3 regions of the Lysinibacillus sp. FN11 genome follow, and region 1 is predicted to be linked to each of the others. Evidence: riboswitches for the same ligand, from Rfam matches in the RefSeq annotation. Region 1 holds a riboswitch; each other region holds the start of a gene.
What was found. Region 1 has a riboswitch for cobalamin ahead of NP781_RS09260 (ABC transporter substrate-binding protein). Riboswitches for the same ligand answer to the same signal wherever they lie in the genome.

Region 1 (7,165 bases):
GGTAGTGGAACATATTACAATGCCAGGTTTAATCCATAGTTATTTCAGTAAAATGAATTATTTTGAAGACGCAACGATTGAAACCGTGACAAAAATTGCGCAATTCCTGAAATAAGTTTGGCTATCCCGTGCAAACAGTGCGATAATAGAGCAAAACGTTTTTTAAAGGATGACACTATGACACAAACAATAGCTCTACAAATACAACAGCCCTTTTCTGATCAATTAAAAAAAGGCTTCCCACTTATTTCAAAAGATGCGGTTGATGCACGACGTTTACCTGCTGAGCAAGGAACACTCAAGCTCATGGATCACCATAACCGTTTTATTGGAACAGGTTACTATGGCGTCCAAAACAAAGGGATTGGCTGGGTACTAACGACCGATCCGAATGAAACAATCGATAAAGCTTTTTTTATAAAAAAATTCAAAAAAGCCATCGACAATCGTGCTGCATTTTTTAGCAATGAAAACACAACAGCCTTTCGTGTGTTTAATGGTGAAGGAGATGGCATTGGCGGTCTCACGATTGATTTTTTTAACAGTTACTATATGGTAAGCTGGTATAGTGAGGGCATTTACTCATTTAAAGAAGTGGTGTATGAGGCGCTTGCTGAGACAGTGGACTACCAAGCTATTTATGAGAAAAAACGCTTTGATACCAAAGGACAGTATATCGAGCAGGATGATTTTGTGATGGGCACGCCAGGAGAATTTCCTATCATGGTGAAGGAAAATGGTATGACCTATGCTGTGCATTTAAACGATGGCGCGATGACAGGGATTTTTCTCGATCAGCGTGAGGTACGATTGGCTATTCGTGAGCGTTATGCCAACAATACAGATATGCTGAATACATTTTCCTATACAGGAGCATTTTCTGTGGCAGCCGCTCTAGGAGGAGCCATCAAGACAACGAGTGTAGATGTGGCAAAGCGTAGTCTAGCCAAAACGATTGAGCAATTTAGTGTCAATCATATTGATTATGAGGCTCAGGATATAAAAGTCATGGATGTCTTCCATTATTTTAAATACGCACAGCGTCATGCTTTACAGTTTGACCTTGTCATATTAGACCCACCTAGCTTTGCACGTACGAAGCAAATGACCTTTTCAACGGCAAAGGACTACCCTAAATTACTAAAGGACACGATTGCCATTACCGCTAAAAACGGCATCATTGTGGCTTCCACAAATAATGCCAGCTTCGGCATGAAAAAGTTCAAAGGCTTTATCGACCAAGCCTTTAAAGAGACTCATACACGCTATAAAATCGTTGAGGAATATGGTTTACCAAAAGATTTCCGTGTACCACGTGAATACCCTGAATTTAATTATCTGAAGGTCGTGTTCATCCAGAAAATCGACTAACCAATCGAGAATCACACCATGCTGTGATTCTTTTTTCTGTATCATTAAATAACGGTTCTTATACAACAATTTATTTATATAATTATAAAGCAAGTAGAGAAGATGTTTGGTACCTTTATAATAAAGGTGAACAAATCCTTTACCATGAGATTTTTCAAAAGATTGAATCGTTATAAACAATCATACAGGGCTTTTCTATTAAAAGTAGCCTAAGAAGATATTCTCTTCTTAGGCCACCCTATTATAGATATTTTACAAACCAATCACGAATATATTCAAGTCGATTAATTCGCAATGTGGGCTTTCCACTTCTTGACAGTTCATGATTCGCCTCAGGGAAACGCACGAATTTTGTTTGTTTTTTACGATACTTTAAGGCGATAAACAATTGCTCTGCCTGCTCAATTGGACAACGATAGTCTTTTTCACCATGTAAAATCAATAATGGTGTCTCCACTTTGTCTACATACTTCAGCGGCGAATGATGCCATAGCTTCTCTATATCATCGAGTCCTGCTTGAATTTGCCAGTCTGTAAAGTAATAGCCGATATCACTGACACCAGCAAAGCTAATCCAGTTCGAAATGGAGCGCTGCGTCACAGCTGCTTTAAAGCGATTTGTATGGCCCACAATCCAGTTAGTCATAAAACCACCGTAGCTTCCACCAGTTACTCCTAGACGATCCTGATCAATAAAATCATAGTGCTCCAGAGCGTAGTCTACCGCTGCCATTAAGTCCGCATAATCATTACCACCATAATCGCCACGTACTGCATCAACAAATTTTTGGCCATAGCCATGACTACCACGCGGATTAGTGTAAAGCACTGCAAAACCTTGTGCAGCAAGGATTTGGAATTCATTAAAGTAGGTATTGCCATACATTGCATGTGGACCACCGTGGATTTCAAGAATGAGAGGATACTTCTTCCCTGCTTCATAGCCAACTGGCTTCATAATCCAGCCATTGACCTTCCAGCCTTCTGCACCTTCAAATTCTATACTCTCTGGAACAGCTAATGTTTTGGTCTTTAAAAATTCTTCATTAATGGACGTCAACTGTTCTGTGTCACCCGTTTTTAGGTTCACATAAAACAGATCGCCTGGATTGGTCGTTGTGCTAATAGCCACAATAGCCTGATCGTTTTGCGCATCAAGTGAGAAGCCATAAACATATTGATCATCATGGATAGCTGGGTAAATTTCGCCATCTACATTTCCGTAATAGATCGCCGCATTGCCGTGATCTGTGACTTGGAAGTAGAAGCTATGATTATCATTCATCCATTGCACACGTGGTGACGCTACACCTTGCAGGAAATCACCGATGACAAAATCACCGACAGGCGCATCAAATTCACTTGTTACACAGTTTAGTAGTTTTTGCTCCATGTCATAAATCCAAAGCTTCGCTTGTGTGGCATTTTCAAATTCACGTTCTCCTCCTACAAAAGAAAGATAGCGACTATTCGGAGACCAAGCCGTTTGGTAATATGCTCCCGAACCTTCTGTTAGCTTGTGACTCTGTTTCGTTTCAAACTCCAATAAATAGATATCCACATTGAATGAGAAATCTAAATCCTCCGCTTTATCTGCTAAATACGTAAGGTATTTGCCATCTGGCGACCAAGTACCCAGATGGAAGTACTCTTTGCCTTCTGTCACTTGTTCTAGCTCTCCTGATTCCACATTGACAATGGCAATATGGGTAAACTGTTCCATATCAATAAATCCACCAGCATCCGATTTGTGTTTCATTTTCTCGATTTCTAGTGGCTTTAGATCTTTATCCTTTTTCTTCTCATCCTCCGCTTTATCTAGGATGGTTTCATCTTTCCCTAGCACGACTGAAAAAGCAATTTTCTTGCCACATGGTGACCAGACAGGGGATGTCGCTCCATTTTTACAATGTGTCACCTGTTTTGCCTCTCCACCTGCTTTCGAAAGAACATAAATTTGTGACTTACCTGTTCTCGTTGACAAAAATGCAATTTGACTGCCATCTGGTGACCAAACAGGGGAACTCGTTCTATCTTCACAAAATGTCCATTGCTGTGGTGTTTTGTCCTTCAAGTTTATGTAAAACAAATTCGATATATAGTCATTTTTCTTCTCGTCCATACGAGTCTCTACATAAACTACCTCTGTCCCATCTGGTGAAAGCTGTGGATCTGCTACTGATTTTAAGCGATAAAGATCTTCTGGTTGAATCCCTTGTTTCGATGTCATGTTCTTGCTCCTTTGTATTGTAATTTTCTGTGCCTTACTACAATACTTCGACACCCTAAGTAATATTCCTGCTATTTAATTGAATTTTTTACTAGTTCCCAATATTCTGCGGACTTTGTTCTGCAATAAAATTTGTAAAAGGGCTCATTTGGGCGAGCATGCTCCTTATATAGGTTGATCAGGTGCAGTAAAAAATCTTCAATTTGTGTGACGTCTACCCTCTTAGCGAATAACGTACCAGCCTGTGCCTTTGCTCCCATCGGTACTGCCCCTAAATAGACATCAAAGCTTTCTTGATGGTAAACGAGTCCAATATCATCATAGACTGCATTGTAGCAAGCTGATGCACAGCCATTAATATTGACACGCACTCTTGCAGGTACCTTCATCCCCGCTATGGCATGATAGAGCTGTTCGGTTATCGGCGCAGCCTCCATTTTCTCCCCATCACAAAAATCGCAGGCCTTCATGGCCATGATTGGACCAGAGGGAGCAACATAGAGACCTGCTTCCTGTAAGGCTTGCACCGCTTCTGTGGCATCGCACGTTGGTATGGATACGAGTATACTATAGGAAGCAGAATATTTTATCGCCCCCTTTTCGCCAGCAATTTCGGCTATTTTTTGAAGTTGTGCAGGCGTATAATGCTTATTAATAATGCCAGGGCTAACGGCTAGACGGGTAAACTCACCATGACGGTTCAGTGTCTCAAATGTTTGATCAGGTACATTTTTTTGAAATGCATTCATTTTTATCGCTCCTTATAAAAAAGGAGCTAGCAAAACGCTAGCTCGAATGGATTAAAAGTTTTCAGGATAGAAGCCCTTGGCTAAAATTTCAATGGCCTCTGCTGCACGAACCCCTTCAGACGCTGCTGAAAGTGGCAGGATGACAAAGCGCTCATTTTTGACCGCTTCCATCTCCTTCAATGCTGGATCATTTTTTAAGAATTGGATCTTTTGGTCTGCCGTTGTTTCACCGTAATCAATCACGACAACTACCTCTGGGTTGCGGTCTACTGCATCTTCCTTCGACACAGTTGTCCATCCTGATTCCACATCACCAAAGATATTTTGACCACCCGCGATTGTCACCAGCTCATTCATAAAGTTTTGACCAGCTGTAAATACATCCTTTTCACCGCTATCAAACACAAGAACACGTAATTTTTCGCTATCTTTTGGTAATTTAGCTTGTACTGCCTCTACATCTTTCGTCATTTGCTCAATTAAAGCTTCGCCACGATCCTCAATACGGAAAATCTTCGCGATATGGCGAATATCAGTGAAAATATCCTCTAATGTTGGCTTTGTCATGTTGGAAGCCGTATGTAAATACGTATGGATGCCTAATTCTTCAAGCTCTTCTGGTGTGCCTACACCCTTTTCGCCAAAGCCACTTTTCCAGCCTGCATATAGGAAATCTGCCTCGGCATCAATGACTTGCTCCTTCGTTGGGTATTGATCGGAAAGCACAGGGACTTTGTCGTATGCCTCTTGCAGTGGCTCATAGATTTTATCATCTAAGTAAGCTGTCCCTACCATAGAATCCTCTAAGCCAAGTGCTAGCATAATTTCTGTCACATGCTGATTTAAGCTAATCGCTTTTGTTGGTGCTTCCGTATATGTTTGACTTGTGTCATTGTTTTCAATGGTTACTTCGGCTGCCGCCTCAGATGGCTCAACCTTTTCACCTTGTGCTGCTGATTCCGTTTTGTCTTTTGCATTACAAGCCCCTAAAACAGCGACCAAGGCAATGATCATCATTAGCCATATACTTTTCCATTTCTTCATGTCCTTTTCTCCTTTGTTGTTAAAATATAGAAAGAAATCAGAGATTTCTTTACTACCCAGGTGTTTGGAAGGGCATAAAAAAACCCTCTTGTCGCCAAGAGAGTAGCATAGTGAAATAACGGTATATTACCTGTATCACTATCCCCATCCTCGTGGTTCTTAGTCAAAAAATACATACTGGCAGGTATCCTGGCTTAGGTTCATCATCTATACGCCTTCCCATAGTTTCACTACAGTGGCATGCTGTATAGACTCCCCATTTACAGTTGCGGGACAGCATCGGAATTGCACCGATTTCCCTTTTAAGCAAATGACAAATGCCATTTGCACCAATACGTTCTATAATGGTCAATACTATTGATAGACTAGCAGAAGAATATTTATCGCGCAATCAGTAGTATGACACTAAAAGTATAATCATCATTATATTAGCACTATTTCGACATAAAGACGAACTATTTTACAAGAAATATAGAAGCTAGTATTCTGTTACAATAAAAAGATAGCATTCTATAGAAACGAGGATTTCTTATGTACAAAACAATTGGTGTACTTGCGCACGTGGATGCAGGGAAAACGACCTTTTCTGAGCAAGTACTTTTTCATACAAATAGTATCCAAGCCCGTGGTCGAGTTGATCATCAGGATACCTTTCTTGATAATCACGAGCTGGAGCGCAGACGAGGCATTACGATATTTGCCGAGCAGGGGCGTATGAGCATTGGCGATGATACATACACATTGATTGATACGCCAGGGCATGTCGATTTCTCCCCTGAGATGGAGCGTGCCATTCGTGTGATGGATTATGCCATTATGATCATTAGCGCTGTCGAAGGGATACAAGGCCATACAGAAACAGTATGGCAACTTTTACGTCAATACCATGTCCCTACCTTCTTCTTTATCAACAAAATAGATCGTGAGGGTGCCAATGTGGAGGCTGTCATCAGCCAGCTTCGCAAAGATTGCTCACAGCATATATTGTTCATCGATGAGCCATTGCGAGCAGACTATGTATCAAATAGCATCATGGAATGGCTAGCGGAGCGCGACGAAAAATTGCTTGATGCCTTTCTGAATGAGTCATTGGAGCATGAACAGTGTCTTGCTCAGTTACAGGGAATGATTAAAAATGAATGTGCCTTCCCTTGCTTTGCTGGCTCTGCCTTAAAGGATGAGGGCATTCAGGAATTTCTTGACCAGCTCCCGCTGTTAACGAGTACCGATTTTGACAAGGTTGCCCCGTTTGAGGGAGAGGTTTTTAAAATTCGTCATGATGGTCACCAGCGTTTAACCTTTATGAAGGCGGTCAAGGGTTCATTGCATGTGCGGGATGAATTTTCATTTAGCGAAGTAACAGAAAAAGTAACTGAAATTCGCCTTTATAACGGCAGTCGCTATGAGACCGTTCAACAGGTAGAGGCGGGAGAAATTTTCGCTGTCAAAGGGCTGAGCCAGGCAAACATTGGGGATCGAATCGGTACAACGATGCTATCCCAGCCCTATGAGCTTGTCCCAACCTTACAGGCAAAGGTTCAATATGAGGGCGATCAGCATATCAAGGAAGTGCTCCAATTTTTCCGTTTACTCGAAGCAGAAGAGCCATCCTTGCGTGTGGTCTGGCAGGAAAAATTTCAGGAAATCCATGTGCATATTATGGGTGTCATTCAATTAGAGGTCCTGACAGAGGTATTCATGACGCGTTTTTCAATAGCTGTCTCCTTTGGTGAGCCGCAAATTTTATATATGGAAACCATTGCGACCCCCG
Region 2 (7,165 bases), 2.2 Mb from region 1:
TGCACGGACACTTTTCCATAGCTGATGATACGCCTCATCTTTTTCTCCTGCACCTACATGACGACCAATAATAATGGCTGTTCCTGTACCAATGGCAATCGCAAATAAATACGTAAACATCGAAATATTCATAGCATATTGTCGTGCTGCTAGTGTTTCTGCTCCTAAGTAAGTCGCATAATATAAAAAGATGATTTGGCAAAATTGATAAAGCACCTGTTCAAACGCAGATGGTAAACCAATGTTTAGTATTTTCCTCACATATTCCTTTGAATACTCAAAATAATATTGTAACTTTACACGCACTTCCATTACCTGATACAGCAACCAGAAAAATACTAGGACGGCTAATCCGCGACTAATGACAGAGGAAATAGCCGCTCCTTTCACACCAAGCTCTGGGAAACCTAAATTCCCAAAAATCAGACCGTAGTTTAGCACAACATGTAAGACGTTCATGCCAAGCGAAACGTACATAGTTTGTTTTGTCCAACCATGTACACGAATAATTGCTGCGAGTGCATTAATAATAGCCTGTAGGAAAATAAAACTCCCAATGATGGCTAAGTAACTTTGTGCATAGTGGAGGACTTCTCCCTGCAAGTTCATCATTGTCATTAAATGTCTCGCAAAGAAGAAAAATAAAATACTCATTAAAAGCCCAACGACCAAATTCATCGTGACCGCTAACGCCGAGATCTTGGCCGCTTCAAAAAAGCGTCTGGAGCCTAAATATTGGGAAACAACAATAGATGCACCATTGCCCACTACTTCCAGAATCAAGATGGCAATATGGATATATTGATTGGCTGCACCTACTCCTGATACAGCATTATCTGATAAAGCACTGAGCATAAAAGTATCGGCTAGTCCCATCAACATGAATAGAAAAACTTCTAAGAAGATCGGCCATGTTAAATGGAATAGACTTAACTTATTTGTCTCTTTAATTGTGTCTGCCAATACTTTCACTTCTCCTATATTTTCTTAAAAATCTATTGTATCTTATCACAAATATTCAGACTGTAAAGAGATTTGTAGGAATACAGCGCTTCCACATAATAAATCCCTCCCACATCGTGTGAAAGGGCCATTTTTTAAATTAAGCAATAGGATTGTAATTGCTCTCGTTTTTCAATTGTTAGGCCAAATTCCTGCTCTAAAAACCCAGTCTTAGAACCATAGCGACGATCCATCGCATCCAATGCTGCTTGTAAATAGTCTTCACGGGCGGACATTAATGCATAAAATTGCTGTAGTTCTTGCTCATTATACTGATGCTGAATAGCCTGAGCCATTCTTTCTACCATTGGACGTAAATGTATATTAGTATCTAAATAGTCCTCCATGATGGTCTCCTCAGGTACATCTAAAGCTAGCAAAATAAGTGCTCCTCCAATACCCGTTCGGTCCTTACCAACTGCGCAATGATGTACAAGACCTAGATTATCAGGGTTTTGAATCGTTTGCATTAACTCTTTAAATGAAAGATTGTTAAAAGGCATTTGTGCATAAAAATCTCGAAACATCTCAGGGCTTACCACTTTATAGAAATCTCTACCACCAGCATTGGTAGGCATTTCAAAAGCATGATTACCCTTCGCTGGGATTTGTATATATTGAGCATATGAGAACACTGGGTTAGGATTATGATACGCCTCATTGTTATCGCGATAATCAAAAATGGTTTTAATCCCTAACGTTTCAAATAGCTCTTTATCCGCCAGTGTCATTTTTCCAAGAGCAGCTGAGCGGTAAAATAAACCGTTCTTTACCCTACGCCCATCTTTTGTCTTATATCCACCCATGTCTCGGAAATTATGGACTGCTTCAAATGGAATTACCTTTGTCTCTAATTGCTCCACTCACTACACCTCCTAAGATTATTAAGCATACTTACTTTTATTTTAAAGAACAAACTACATTAATTCCAATTTTCACGCTAGGTAATAATTTAAACCACATAAAAAATGCTAGCTGAATGGCTGACAGCTAGCATGGAAACATTTCTTATTTAAATAACTCTGGGTACACAGCCTTCGCTACTAATTCTACAGCTTCACCAATACGCGGACCAGGTCGATTAGAGATATCTGTATCGATGGACAATACCGCTTTGTTTTGAATAGCTGTCACAGTATTCCAACCATCTCGTCCAAGAATTTCTCCTATTGGATCTTCTGTATAGTTTACTGTTGTTAAAATAATATCTGGATTTTTAGCAATAACATCTTCCTCATTCACTTTTGCCCAGCTATTCAAGTCAGAAAAAACATTATTAACATTAGCTGCATCTAATATTTCTTGCTGGAAAGTGCTAGAGCCTGCTGTATATATGTCTGGCTTAGGGCTAACCTCTAAATAAACATTTTTCGGCGTTTTTACGTCCTTCACCTTCGTTTGTACTTCAGCAATTTTCGCTTTAATCTCTTCATTTAATTTATTTCCTTTATCAGCAACATCCATCACAGCAGCTATTTGTTCGATATCTCCATAAACATCATCGAAAGTAGTCGCAGATTGAATAACAAACACTTTAATTCCTGCGTCCTCAAGCGGCTTTAGTGCATCCTTATCACCGATTGTATAAGCAATAACAACATCTGGCTTTAACGCTATAATTCTTTCACTGTTAAAGTTCGTAGTATCAGAGACACGTTCAATTTTTTGTGCTTCCTCTGGGTAAGTATCGTACTCAGTTGCTCCTACAATTTTATCGCCAACACCTAAAGCAAACAAAATTTCAGTATTACTTGGTTGTAAAGATACAACTGTTTTTGGTACTTCATTAAACGCTATTTCCACTCCACGGTCATCTGTCACTTTATAGCTTGTTTTCTCTACGTGTTGTGTACCCTGCGAGGCATCTTTATTTTTTGTATCTTCAGCAGTGCCACAGCCTGCTAATACCAGTGCAAGTAAGAGCACTGATAGCCATTGGAAATTAAATACTTTCTTCATTGTTATTCTCCTTTTTCTTTTTCATTGGGTAGGATTTACTAATAAACGGTATTTCAGAAATTCCAGCTTGCTGATTCATAAAAACAGCCATGACAAAACATACATTAGCTAATAAACCAAGGTAATCGAAAAGAATAGCAGGAACCTCTCGTTCTTCTGATACTTTGTGTAAAGTTCGATATGATTTTTTTGCCTCACTGCGACAAAGATGTAAGGCTGCAGCGGCCTCTGTTCCTTGAGGTAAAACAAAACTTTGAATCTCTTCCTTCACATGGCGAACGTAAAAATCATAACGCTCACTTAACCAAGATAAATCCTCTTCAGTTACCGCTAATTTCCCACGAACTGAGCCATTCACATGATACGCCATAGGTAACATAAGTAATAAATCCTCAGCAACAACTTGAACATCCTCTTTTTTTACCGCAGCTAATGCAACTCCTAGATGTGTTGTAAGGCTATCTGTTCGAATTTCAAAATCAACCGTTGAAGCTTTCTCACGCATAAATGGATAACAAGAATAACGGGCATCTTTTTTCACTTGCTTCCCCCCTATTTTCTATAATGAAAAATTCTTACTTGAAAGGCATAAAAAAAGTCGCTCCTTTTGCAAAGGAACGACAAAAATACAAGATTGAGCCATCAAACTAGACAAAGCCTATGTATTTGCCGTATATCCTCCTAGCTTCCGAGAAGTTTTTATACGTTCAAATAAAGGTCGGTCTCCTGGCTTGTACAGTTCGTCACATAAAACGAATGTGTTATAAAGGACCTTCCCATCTTCTTTGAGACAGTGGTAAATCTTTATAATGGCTGTACTTACAGTTGCGGAAACAGCTCCGGTTTTTCACCGGATTCCCGATTATGCTTACTAGCACCTTTATCCTGCAAGAATATTTCATTTGTAAAGCAGTTTATCATATATGATTCAAAAAAAATAGCTGTACTCAATTTTAAAATATAGTAACACTAGAAGAGAAAATTCCAACAAATTTTTACATTATTAAGAAATTTACTATAGTAGTGTTTCAATTGCTTGTTCAATATCGAGCTGTGAATCTGTTGGTTCAAAGCGTGCGACGGTCTTACCATTAGCATCTACTAGAAATTTTGTAAAGTTCCAGCGAATGTTACGACCATCTAAAAAGCTTGGGGCAAGTTGAACAATTGCTTCTGCCAACATTTTCTCCTGCATACTTGCCTTCCCAAACTCTCGGTAATTCACTTCATGCTTTAAATAATTAAAGAGTGGATGTGTAGCCTCTCCATTTACCTGTACAAGCTCAAAAATCGGGAATGTGACCCCATAGTTTACCTTGCATAGATGCTTAGTTTCCTCTCCATCCTCAGGATTTTGATGGCCAAATTGATCACAAGGGAAGCCAAGAACTACAAAATTCTCTTTTCCATATTTATCATACATTTTCTGTAAGTCTTCAAATTGATATGTAAATCGGCATTGGTTTGCCGTGTTAACAATTAACATTGTTTTTCCACGATATGTTTCCATTGATAAAATTTCGCCATTAGGCTTCCGAACTAGATAATTATAAATGCTCATGCTATAATCCCCTTTTTTCATTCATTATAGTTGACTATTCTACCGTTCATCAAAGAATTTGCACAAAAAAACACCACCTCGCTACTTTGAACGGATGGCTGACTTATACTTCTTTTTATATTTAGCATCTTGTTCTTCATTAATTAAACGATGGGCAATATCTAATAATTTCGAGTCATTTGTTTGATCATATAGCTTTTTAAATGACATAATAATATCCTGACGAATAAGAGATGGCTGTTTTTCATCTATACATGTTTGAAATCTTTTAGCTAGATACGATACAACCAAATCTCTTTGTACTTGACCCGCCTGTCCAATTTTCCAAATGGCCTGTAATGCATGCCTTGCTGTAGCAGATTGTTCATCGTAAGTCACAGCCCAAATCTTTAAAAAATCCTCCAAGACCCTTTCTTCTGGATCACTTTTTGCAGCTAAAGCGCATAAAATTTGTGCAGCACGTGCACGAGAATAACCATTATTGTATGTAAGTGCTTTTATTAGCTGTTCCCAAACTGCATATGTCCAATCTACGGGTTCCTGCATAATTTTCATTAATTCCTCGTAAGATTCATATTGAATATCGCGATCATGCTCTGTTAGATTACTAAAAAGTTGCAAAATCTCTTTTTCCATAATTCATCCCTACCTTTATTGTTTCAGAACGTAATAAAATTTGATTTATGGTACACTTAACTTAATTTTTTTCGCAAAGAAGGTGAGTTTATGAATAAATTTAATGCTAGGAAATTGATTTTTCGGTTGATTGTGATAATATCCCTACTTCTAGCTGCCTATTTTGTTATCCCATTGTCCATGCCTTTAATACTTGCTGGGATCAGTGCATTTTTCTTAGAACCCATTGTCATGTTCTTTAAACGAAAATGGAAAATGTCACGGAAAATAGCAGTTGCTTTTATTTACATAGTGAGTGTTATTGTTATATCTATTATTTGTTATCTATCCATTACACAAATAATGACACAAATAATTTTACTATCTAAGCAAGCTCCCTATTATATTTCCAAGCTATCAGATATGTGGCTTCATATGCAAGAAAATATTTCTAAATACACAGAAGACTTTCCACCTGAAGTAAGTGCTTCGCTTCAAAAAACCACAATGGATTTCATAAAGAAAGTTGAAGAATCCTTTTTAAGCTTCTTTAATTATAGCAAAGTTTCTGCCTTCTTTTCAGAGATACCCAGCCTATTTATCAGTCTTCTCGTTTATATGATTGCGCTATTCCTATTTATGCTTGATTTGCCTAAGTTAAAGCAAATCACTTATAAATATTTAAAACCCAATACAGCAAAGAAGATAAAAATTATTTTAAATCGCTTAAAAGATGCTACATTTGGCTATATGAAGGCTCACTTATTTGTAAGCTTTATTATTGGAGGCGTCACACTCATTGGACTGCTATTAATCCAACCGAAATACGCAGTAACAATGACGGTTATTATCTGGTTAATAGATATTGTACCATTCCTAGGCTCTATCATTATTCTAGCGCCATGGGGGCTTTACCACCTATTGATGGGAAACACCTCTATAGCTGTAAAATTATTCATCTTAGCTGCTATTTTACTTATTATTCGTCGAGTAGTCGAGCCTAAGTTAATGGGAGACCATATCGGTTTGTCCACTTTACCAACATTAATTTCCATGTTCATAGGTCTACAGTTATTTGGTATTATCGGTTTACTTGTTGGTCCATTCGTTATTATTTTCTTTATTGCGTTGAAAGAGACAGGTGTCATCAAAGTAAATTTTAAAATTTAATATCAATCTAGTATGCAGGGAAATCTCTTTTCAAGAATAGAAGTAGTCGTCTTGTTTCTTTTGAAAGAAATGCAAAATAAAAAGGTCAATCTTTGTATATTTTTCTCTACAAAGATGACCTTTTTCTTATATCAACCGTCTATATAATAGTGAGGCCTATTGAATACGTCCAAAGCCTACTAAGTATTGATTCCACCAATCAAGTGACTCAATTACGACACCATTGTTTTGAGCGTCGATCATTGTGTTATTACCTAAATAAATACCTACGTGTGCAACCCCTGAACCATAGCTGAAGAACACTAAGTCCCCAACACGTGCTTCACCTGCTGAAATGCGTTGTGTTGCTAAATATTGTTGTGATGCTGTACGAGGTAAAGAAACACCCGCTTGCTTATATGACCATTGTACAAGACCCGAACAGTCAAAACCTGTTGATGGGTTGCTACCACCCCAAACATAAGGACGTCCTAGGAATTGTTTAGCTGTTGAAATGGCATCTCCTGAAGAAACAGTGCCAGCTCCTGACCCAACAATAATCTTTTGTGGTTCGCCTCCACCATTATTTTGAGTTGCTTGTATAACTGGTGTAGCTGCTTGAAGTGCACGTAAACGAGCTGCCTCTTCTTCAGCTGCTTTACGCTCTGCTTCTAAACGTTCTTCTTCTTGTTTCGTTGCAATTTCAGCTTTTAATGCAAGTGATTTCGCTTCGTTCTCAGCTTTCTTCACTTCCATTTCGCTTTCTTTTTGCTGAAGCTCTTGGAATTGTTTTTGAAGTTCCTTTTGTTTTTCATCTAATGTAGCTTTTTGTTGCTCTAAGCTTGCTTTATCTGCTTCCTGTTGATCCACTAATTCTTG
Region 3 (7,165 bases), 700 kb from region 1:
AGTATTGGCAGGTGCTGCTGCATTATAGGGTGGGAGTACTTGTGACTTTAGATCGGGGTGTTTAAAATCTACACCAGAATCAATGACAGCAACTGTGACATCATGGTTGCCTGCTAATTCTAGTGCCTTATCCATTTGCAGTAGGTTTAAATGATACATCTCTTGTTTCTTAGGATCAGCTTCATTATTGAAAGAATGATAGACGTAGCTAGGAGACACACTAGATATCCCGTTTTGCTTTAAATAGTAAGAGACGGCTTTTTCGATTGATACGCCTTTATTTAGTTGTACAACATCATAACCTAATGAAGGAATGGAGCGGATGACCTTGGAGCCAATTTTTTTATGTACGTTTTTATCAAGATCTGAATGCTTGATAACAATTGTATCCTTACTCATCCATTTTTCTTCATTCTTCTCTGTTTGTTTTGCACTGTTTGCCAGCATGTTTTTCGCTTTATGCTGTGGTGCCTCAGCAAAGGCAGAAGCAGCAGGAACCATGAGTGCAGCGGATGCTACAACAGCGACTGATTTTTTATACCAACTTTTCAATTGTTATCTCTCCTTGGTGTTATAAATTAAGTCTCGACTATATTAATACGGACAAAGATTAGAAAAGTTTCGTAATGGAGGAAAATTTTTCTTTGCTATTTTAATTTTTGGTAGGTATAACGAAAAAACGGACAGCTAAACACGGCTTGTTTTTCGTATACCTAGCATTGTTAAAAGCTTTAAATCTGTTCTATTAATTGTTGTAACTCCTGCTTGGAACGAGGGATTTTGATATTTTCCTGCAATAGCTTCTTTTTTTGCAAAGCTATGACCATTTCAAAAATCCATGGACGTTCAAGATGCGCGCGATGTAACAATTCGTCTTCATAAAACAAGGTGATTGGATCACCGTTATAAATAATTTTTCCAGCCTCCATAACAATGATTAGATCGGCCCATTCATAGGCGAGAGGTATGTCATGGGTTGCTAGTAAAATGGTTCTCTCACCATCATCTAATTTGGCTAAGTATTGTAATACTTGTGTAGCATAATAATTATCAAGACCTGCTGTTGGTTCGTCTAACAAAAGGACAGAGGGCTCCATCGCTAAAACACCTGCCATTGCTACACGTTTTTTCTGACCTACGCTTAAAAAATGAATGGGTTTATCAAGCAAATCTTCCACTTCGGTTTGCGCAACGGCCCAAGCTATTTTTTCTTCCGTTTTTTCAGTAGACCAGCCGAGATTTAATGGGCCAAATGCTATATCTTGCTTGACGGTCCCTGAAAAAGCTGATGATCTGCATTCTGAAAAACAATGCCGACTTTTTGGCGTAGGGCCTTTAAAGCTTTTTGACTATATTCCAGACCGTTACCTTCGAATACAATCGTCCCAGCTGTAGGTTTTAAAATACCATTAAGATGCTGAAATAAGGTTGATTTTCCCGCGCCATTATGCCCGAGTATGGCGATTTTTTTACCTTTTGGAATGTTTAATGTAATATCTGATAACGCCTTCGTACCATCCGCATAGGCATAAGATAATTGGTTGAGTTTAAAATAAAACGTTGTCATGTGAAATACCCTCCGTATACGATGAGGACTAGTAAAATTGCTGCCATGCCTAGCCAATTTTTCTTGCTATAAGAGCCCTTCTCTTGCCAGTAGACAGCCTCGCCTCCACGTGATTGCATGGCGTTGTTGAGCTCCCGGCTACGTTGAAACATTTCCACAAATAATGCCACAATAAGCATGGAGACAGAGCGTAGCCATTGCATCGGTGAATGATAGCCGAGACGTGCTTGCTGGGCGAGATGTATATTTTGCATACTTTCTAAAAACATAAAAATAAAACGATAGGTTAGTTCGACGAGCTCCACTAATAAAGAGGTCGCCATTGTCGTAGCACATAACATATTCCTTGTACGGAAGTAGTTAGAATTAAAAAGTATAAACAACTAATGCTGCCAAGGACAATAAAGAACAGCTGTTGCGCTGATAACACACTTGCGTTCCCAATAAAAACAGTCCAATTCCTCCATGTAAACGACCAAATATGGGCAGGAGTGTATTCGTTGATGATGTAAAAGAAAGTAAAATAGATACAAGACTTGTTAATAAGAAAAAGCCAGGTAGCAATAATAGTTTGCCATAGTATGTAAGCGGAATTTTGGCACCTAAAATGATAAAAGCACTCATTACAAAAAATGTAATGAGTGAAAGTCGTTCATCTCTCATGATGAGCGTTATGAGAAGTAATCCAAGTGAAAATATCATTTTTTCTAGCGGATGAACGGCCGCTAGCTTATTCAGATAGGCATACTTATCAATGAGTAACATAATGGTTAACCTTCTTTGTGTTTGCCACGCATATAGCCGATGAAGTAGCCAATAAAGCCAGCTCCTATAGCTGCCTGTAGCACGAATAATAAGCTTTCGATTTCACCACTTGGTGGCTCCCATAGACTTTCAAACCATGGCTCATATTCCGCATTGATTTCACCAATAGCTGCTTCTGCTTCTCCATCAGCACCACCAAATTCAGCACCTTTTTGTATGAACAAGGGAATGATGGCTAATAACACAACAATTGCTAATAACAATAAATTTTTTTTCATCTGTTAATGTGCCTCCTTTGTTGAGAAAACACGTAAAGTTTTTAGTTCGCTAATATTGTATTTTTTCAAGAAATTCATCACTATGACCGTTAAAATTCCTTCACTCACTGCTAAAGGAATTTGAGTTAAGGCAAAAATACCTGCAAACTTTGTAAAGGATGCCATAAAGCCTCCAACCTCTGAAGGAAAGGCTAGTGCTAGTTGTACAGAAGTCACAATGTATGTACCTAAATCACCAAGCATAGCTGCAAAGAATACGGCTAGTGAAAATGACAAGCCTACTTTTTGAGCACCTTTAAAGACAAAGTAAGCAATAAAAGGACCAACAATAGCCATAGAAAAGGCATTAGCCCCTAAAGTTGTAATTCCTCCATGAGCTAATAATAAAGATTGAAATAATAAAACGATTGTTCCAATTACACTCATTGCTAGAGGGCCAAAGAGTACTGTCCCAAGTCCTACACCAGTTGGGTGAGAGCAGCTACCTGTAACAGAAGGGATTTTTAAGGCGGATAGCACAAAGGCAAAGGCTCCTGAAAGCCCCAAAAGCATTTTTGTTTCAGGATTTTCATCAACGGTTTTTCGAATAGAACGCAATCCTAGAATGATAAATGGAATAGAGATGACCCACCAAAAAATAGCCCATTCGATTGGTAAAAAACCTTCCATGATATGCATGGCAAAGGCACGTTTTGGCACGATTAAAAAGGCCAGTAAAAAATAACTAAGTTTCCACCATGAAAATTTCAAAAAGCTTTCCTCCTAACTAATTAGTAGATTTTTAGAAGATTGCGTGCGTAATTAAAAAAAGCACTTCTCCACTGGTGGAAAAGTGCATAGCTAAAAAAGCAAATAACATTCTCATCTGCTAAGCCGCACACCTATCCTCGTAGGCTGAAACGATCACTTATTTTTCGGCAGGTCTCCTGGCTCTAGTTCAATGCTTTATAGGTCTTCCCATCCGTTGGACAGTGACATATTCTATAAAGCTCCCTATTACAGTGGCGGGACCGCGCCGGACTCAAACCGGCTTCCCTTTTAAGCAAAATGACAAGCACTTTGCACCGAAAAACATTCAAATTGTGAGATTTCACGACAAAGTGTAACATGAATTTCCATAAATATGCTATACCTTTTATAAATTTTTATAATTAAAGGTCAATGGCGAATATTCTGATAACGATTTATGCGTAAATTATATAGATTGTATAAATTTCATACCTAGTTCCATTCAAAATTGATAAATTTGTCATAAATTTTTAAAGAAATATTGAAATTTTAAAAAAATAAGATATGATAAAGACAGTTTTCTATTTAAAATTCTAATAAAAATTTCATATAAAACGTCAATAAGTGCTCGAATAGCTCGAGATAATAGGGAAATTGGTGAAAATCCAATACAGCCCCCGCTACTGTAATAGCTGATGAAATTGCAAAGCCACTGGTGCAAACTTGGGAAGGTGCGATAGTAAAATGAAGCTTAAGTCAGGAAACCTGCTTATTTGATTGTGCATGCAAACTTTTCGGAGGGAGAAGTTGAAGCGAAAGCGAGTACCTGTATTTCATGCTATTCGTTTTTATTTGGCTTCTACAAAACCTTTACTCTTCGTTATAGAGTAAAGGTTTTTCTTTTTCCAAAAAGCAAATGAGGGGAGACAGAAGATGACAACTTGGAATTTAGAGGGGATGAAAACACATCTCTTTATTTGCAATGGCAGTAGCTGCATGAAAAAGGATGGGGAGGAAATTACCTTAGCCATTCGAGATGAGATACAGCGGCAAGCACTCGATCAAGAAATACATACGACAAGAACGCGCTGTAATGGACGATGCAAGGATGCTTGTGTGGTAATTGCCTACCCCCAAGGGAACTGGTATCGTGTGCCATCAACAGAGCATGCTAGAACACTAGTACAAGATTTACATCATGAATCCTTATACAACGAACATGTCTTTACACTTCATGAAGGTACATTACAGCGTACTGCTCAAACAACTGCCATTAAAGGGATCGAAAAGGTGAAAGAGGGGTAACAACATGGCGCAAAAAGGAAAAATTTTCGTAGTAGGCTTTGGACCTGGAGATTTTAAGCATATTACGACACGTGCAGTAGAGGCATTACAACAAAGTGATATGATTATAGGCTACAAAACCTATGTAGAGCTGATTCAAGATTTAGTAAGTGCAAAATCGATTGTTAGTACAGGCATGACAGAAGAAGTGTCGCGTGCACAGGAAGCCGTTCGTCAAGCAGAAGCAGGGAGCATCGTCTCGGTGATTTCGAGTGGTGATGCAGGCGTCTATGGTATGGCGGGATTAGTATATGAGGTGTTAATTGAGCTAGGCTGGACAGAAGCAACAGGAATTGAAGTAGAAATTGTTCCTGGGATTTCTGCGATTAATTCATGCGCTAGCATACTTGGTGCACCCATTATGCACGATGCTTGTACAATCAGCTTGAGTGACCATCTAACACCTTGGAATTTAATTGCAAAGCGTGTCGAGGCAGCTGCAATGGCAGACTTTGTCATTGCTTTATACAATCCTAAAAGTGGTCGTCGAACAAGACAAATTGTCGAGGCTCAGCGAATTCTCTTAGAATATCGTTCGCCAGACACACCAGTAGGGCTGGTGAAAAGTGCCTATCGAGAACGTCAAGAAGTGACCATGACAACACTAGCAGAAATGCTAGAACATGATATTGGTATGCTGACAACAGTTATTATCGGGAATTCATCAACATTTTTCTATGACAATAAGATGATCACGCCACGCGGTTACCAACGTAAATATACCCTAGGTGAAGAAAAACAGCCATTACGTCCTCATCAACGTTTACGCGAAGAAAATGAACCTTGGGCAATGAACCAAGAGACAGGAACAGCGCGAAATGACTTTACGGCTGACCCTAATGCGGGACGATTTAACAAACCCAGTATAGCCGCTACGTCAAAGCCGAAAAAAACAGCTCTTGAAATGGCTACAGCGGCACTCGCAATGGTAAAAGGGACAAGCGCAGTCAAAGTAACACCGAAGCTTGTACAGCAAAAAATAGAATCTATATTTGAACTAGCAGTAAGCCCTGGAGTAGCCAATAAATTTTTTACTCCCCAGCAAATGATGACGTTAGCAGAGGTTGTTGGGGAGGAGGGGACGATGGAATACACACCAGATCATCAAATTCATTTGAAAATACCAACGACTGCCCCTGAACAGATCACAGAGAAATTACAGGAAGTAGGATTTTTATTAACCCCGATTGGTGATGTGTTATCACTGAAGGCTTGTGATTTTTGCTACGGTGAAAAGGCTGATTCGATACCATATGCAGAGGAATTACAAGAAAAACTAGGTGGTATGTCCTTACCGAAGACATTAAATATCGGCTTTAATGGCTGTGGTATGGCATGTTATCGGGCTGTATTTGATGATATTGGCATCGTCTACCGCAAAAGTAAATTTGATGTCTTTATTGGAGCAAAACCAGTCGGTCGTACGGCTCACGCAGCACAGCCTGTTGTAGAAGGGCTGGAGCCTGAGCAGCTGATTCCACTCATTACAGATATTATTGAAGAATATAAAGCAAATGCTCATCCAAATGAACGCTTATTTAAATATTTTAAACGTGTGAAAAAGATACTGCATTTTACGTATCAAGATATGTCTTCCAAAATAAAAGTAGAGCCGGCTCCGTGCGGCGACTAGTAAGGAGTAGAGAGATGAAAGCTATTTTATTTGTCGGCCATGGGAGCCGTTTAGCAGCAGGAAATGATGAGGTTCGTACATTTATCGAACAAATGACACCGCGTATTGATGAACAATTTTTAGTGGAAACTTGTTTCCTTGAATTTGCTTCACCGAACATCGAAGAAGGTATTACAAACTGTGTGAAAAAGGGAGCTACAGAGGTGCATGTAATACCAATCATTTTACTACATGCAGGCCATTCAAAACTGCATATTCCAGCGGAAATCGAGCATGCGCGTGAGCATTATCCAACGATTACCTTCACATATGGTCAAACAATTGGTATCCATGATGAAATCTTTGCCATTTTACAAGATCGCCTAGCTGAAATTGGCTTTAATTCAGAACAAGAGCAGGAAGAAACAGCGATTTTATTGATTGCACGAGGTGGCAGTGATCCATCTGCTAATGGTGATTTTTATAAGATCACACGACTTCTATGGGAAAAACTACCTGTAAAATACGTAGAAAGTGCTTTTATGGGTGTCACAGATCCACGAGTTGAAGAAGGAATTGAACGTTGTGTCAAACTAGGTGCAAAAAAAATCATCATGTTACCATACTTTTTATTCACAGGCATTTTGATGGAACGCATGCATGGTATGTGTGAGAAGTTTACTGAACTTTATCCAGATTGTGATATACAAATTGCTAACTATTTTGGCTACCATGAGCGTTTACAAAATGTTTTATTAGAGCGTATTGAACAGGCAATCAACGGTACATCAACAGGTATGCAAGATCTAGAAGATTATCGCGCCTATGCGGCAGTACATGGACATGCACATCATCATCACCATCATGATC

Region 2: it holds a riboswitch for cobalamin, as region 1 does, so the genes downstream of both, NP781_RS20545 (hypothetical protein) here and NP781_RS09260 (ABC transporter substrate-binding protein) in region 1, are expected to answer to the same signal.
Region 3: it holds a riboswitch for cobalamin, as region 1 does, so the genes downstream of both, NP781_RS13130 (energy-coupling factor ABC transporter permease) here and NP781_RS09260 (ABC transporter substrate-binding protein) in region 1, are expected to answer to the same signal.

Annotation. Positions count from the first base shown of each region.
Region 1 covers NZ_CP102383.1:1,730,333-1,737,497, reverse strand. The annotation lists gene NP781_RS09280 (alpha/beta hydrolase) at 1-115, shown strand, start outside; gene NP781_RS09275 (class I SAM-dependent rRNA methyltransferase) at 178-1,371, shown strand; gene NP781_RS09270 (S9 family peptidase) at 1,613-3,601, opposite strand; gene NP781_RS09265 (precorrin-3B methylase) at 3,673-4,350, opposite strand; gene NP781_RS09260 (ABC transporter substrate-binding protein) at 4,402-5,394, opposite strand; cobalamin riboswitch at 5,556-5,743, opposite strand; gene NP781_RS09255 (elongation factor G) at 5,926-7,165, shown strand, end outside.
Region 2 covers NZ_CP102383.1:3,903,411-3,910,575, forward strand. The annotation lists gene NP781_RS20530 (MATE family efflux transporter) at 1-963, opposite strand, end outside; gene NP781_RS20535 (tyrosine-protein phosphatase) at 1,098-1,865, opposite strand; gene NP781_RS20540 (ABC transporter substrate-binding protein) at 2,011-2,961, opposite strand; gene NP781_RS20545 (hypothetical protein) at 2,945-3,502, opposite strand; cobalamin riboswitch at 3,660-3,858, opposite strand; gene NP781_RS20550 (glutathione peroxidase) at 3,977-4,522, opposite strand; gene NP781_RS20555 (hypothetical protein) at 4,604-5,158, opposite strand; gene ytvI (sporulation integral membrane protein YtvI) at 5,249-6,307, shown strand; gene NP781_RS20565 (C40 family peptidase) at 6,464-7,165, opposite strand, start outside.
Region 3 covers NZ_CP102383.1:2,434,399-2,441,563, reverse strand. The annotation lists gene NP781_RS13155 (S8 family peptidase) at 1-552, opposite strand, end outside; gene NP781_RS25655 (energy-coupling factor ABC transporter ATP-binding protein) at 732-1,259, opposite strand; gene NP781_RS25650 (ATP-binding cassette domain-containing protein) at 1,256-1,567, opposite strand; gene NP781_RS13145 (energy-coupling factor transporter transmembrane component T) at 1,564-1,890, opposite strand; gene NP781_RS13140 (hypothetical protein) at 1,934-2,332, opposite strand; gene NP781_RS13135 (energy-coupling factor ABC transporter substrate-binding protein) at 2,338-2,610, opposite strand; gene NP781_RS13130 (energy-coupling factor ABC transporter permease) at 2,614-3,360, opposite strand; cobalamin riboswitch at 3,509-3,694, opposite strand; cobalamin riboswitch at 3,945-4,127, shown strand; gene NP781_RS13125 ((2Fe-2S) ferredoxin domain-containing protein) at 4,273-4,644, shown strand; gene cobJ (precorrin-3B C(17)-methyltransferase) at 4,649-6,316, shown strand; gene NP781_RS13115 (sirohydrochlorin chelatase) at 6,331-7,165, shown strand, end outside.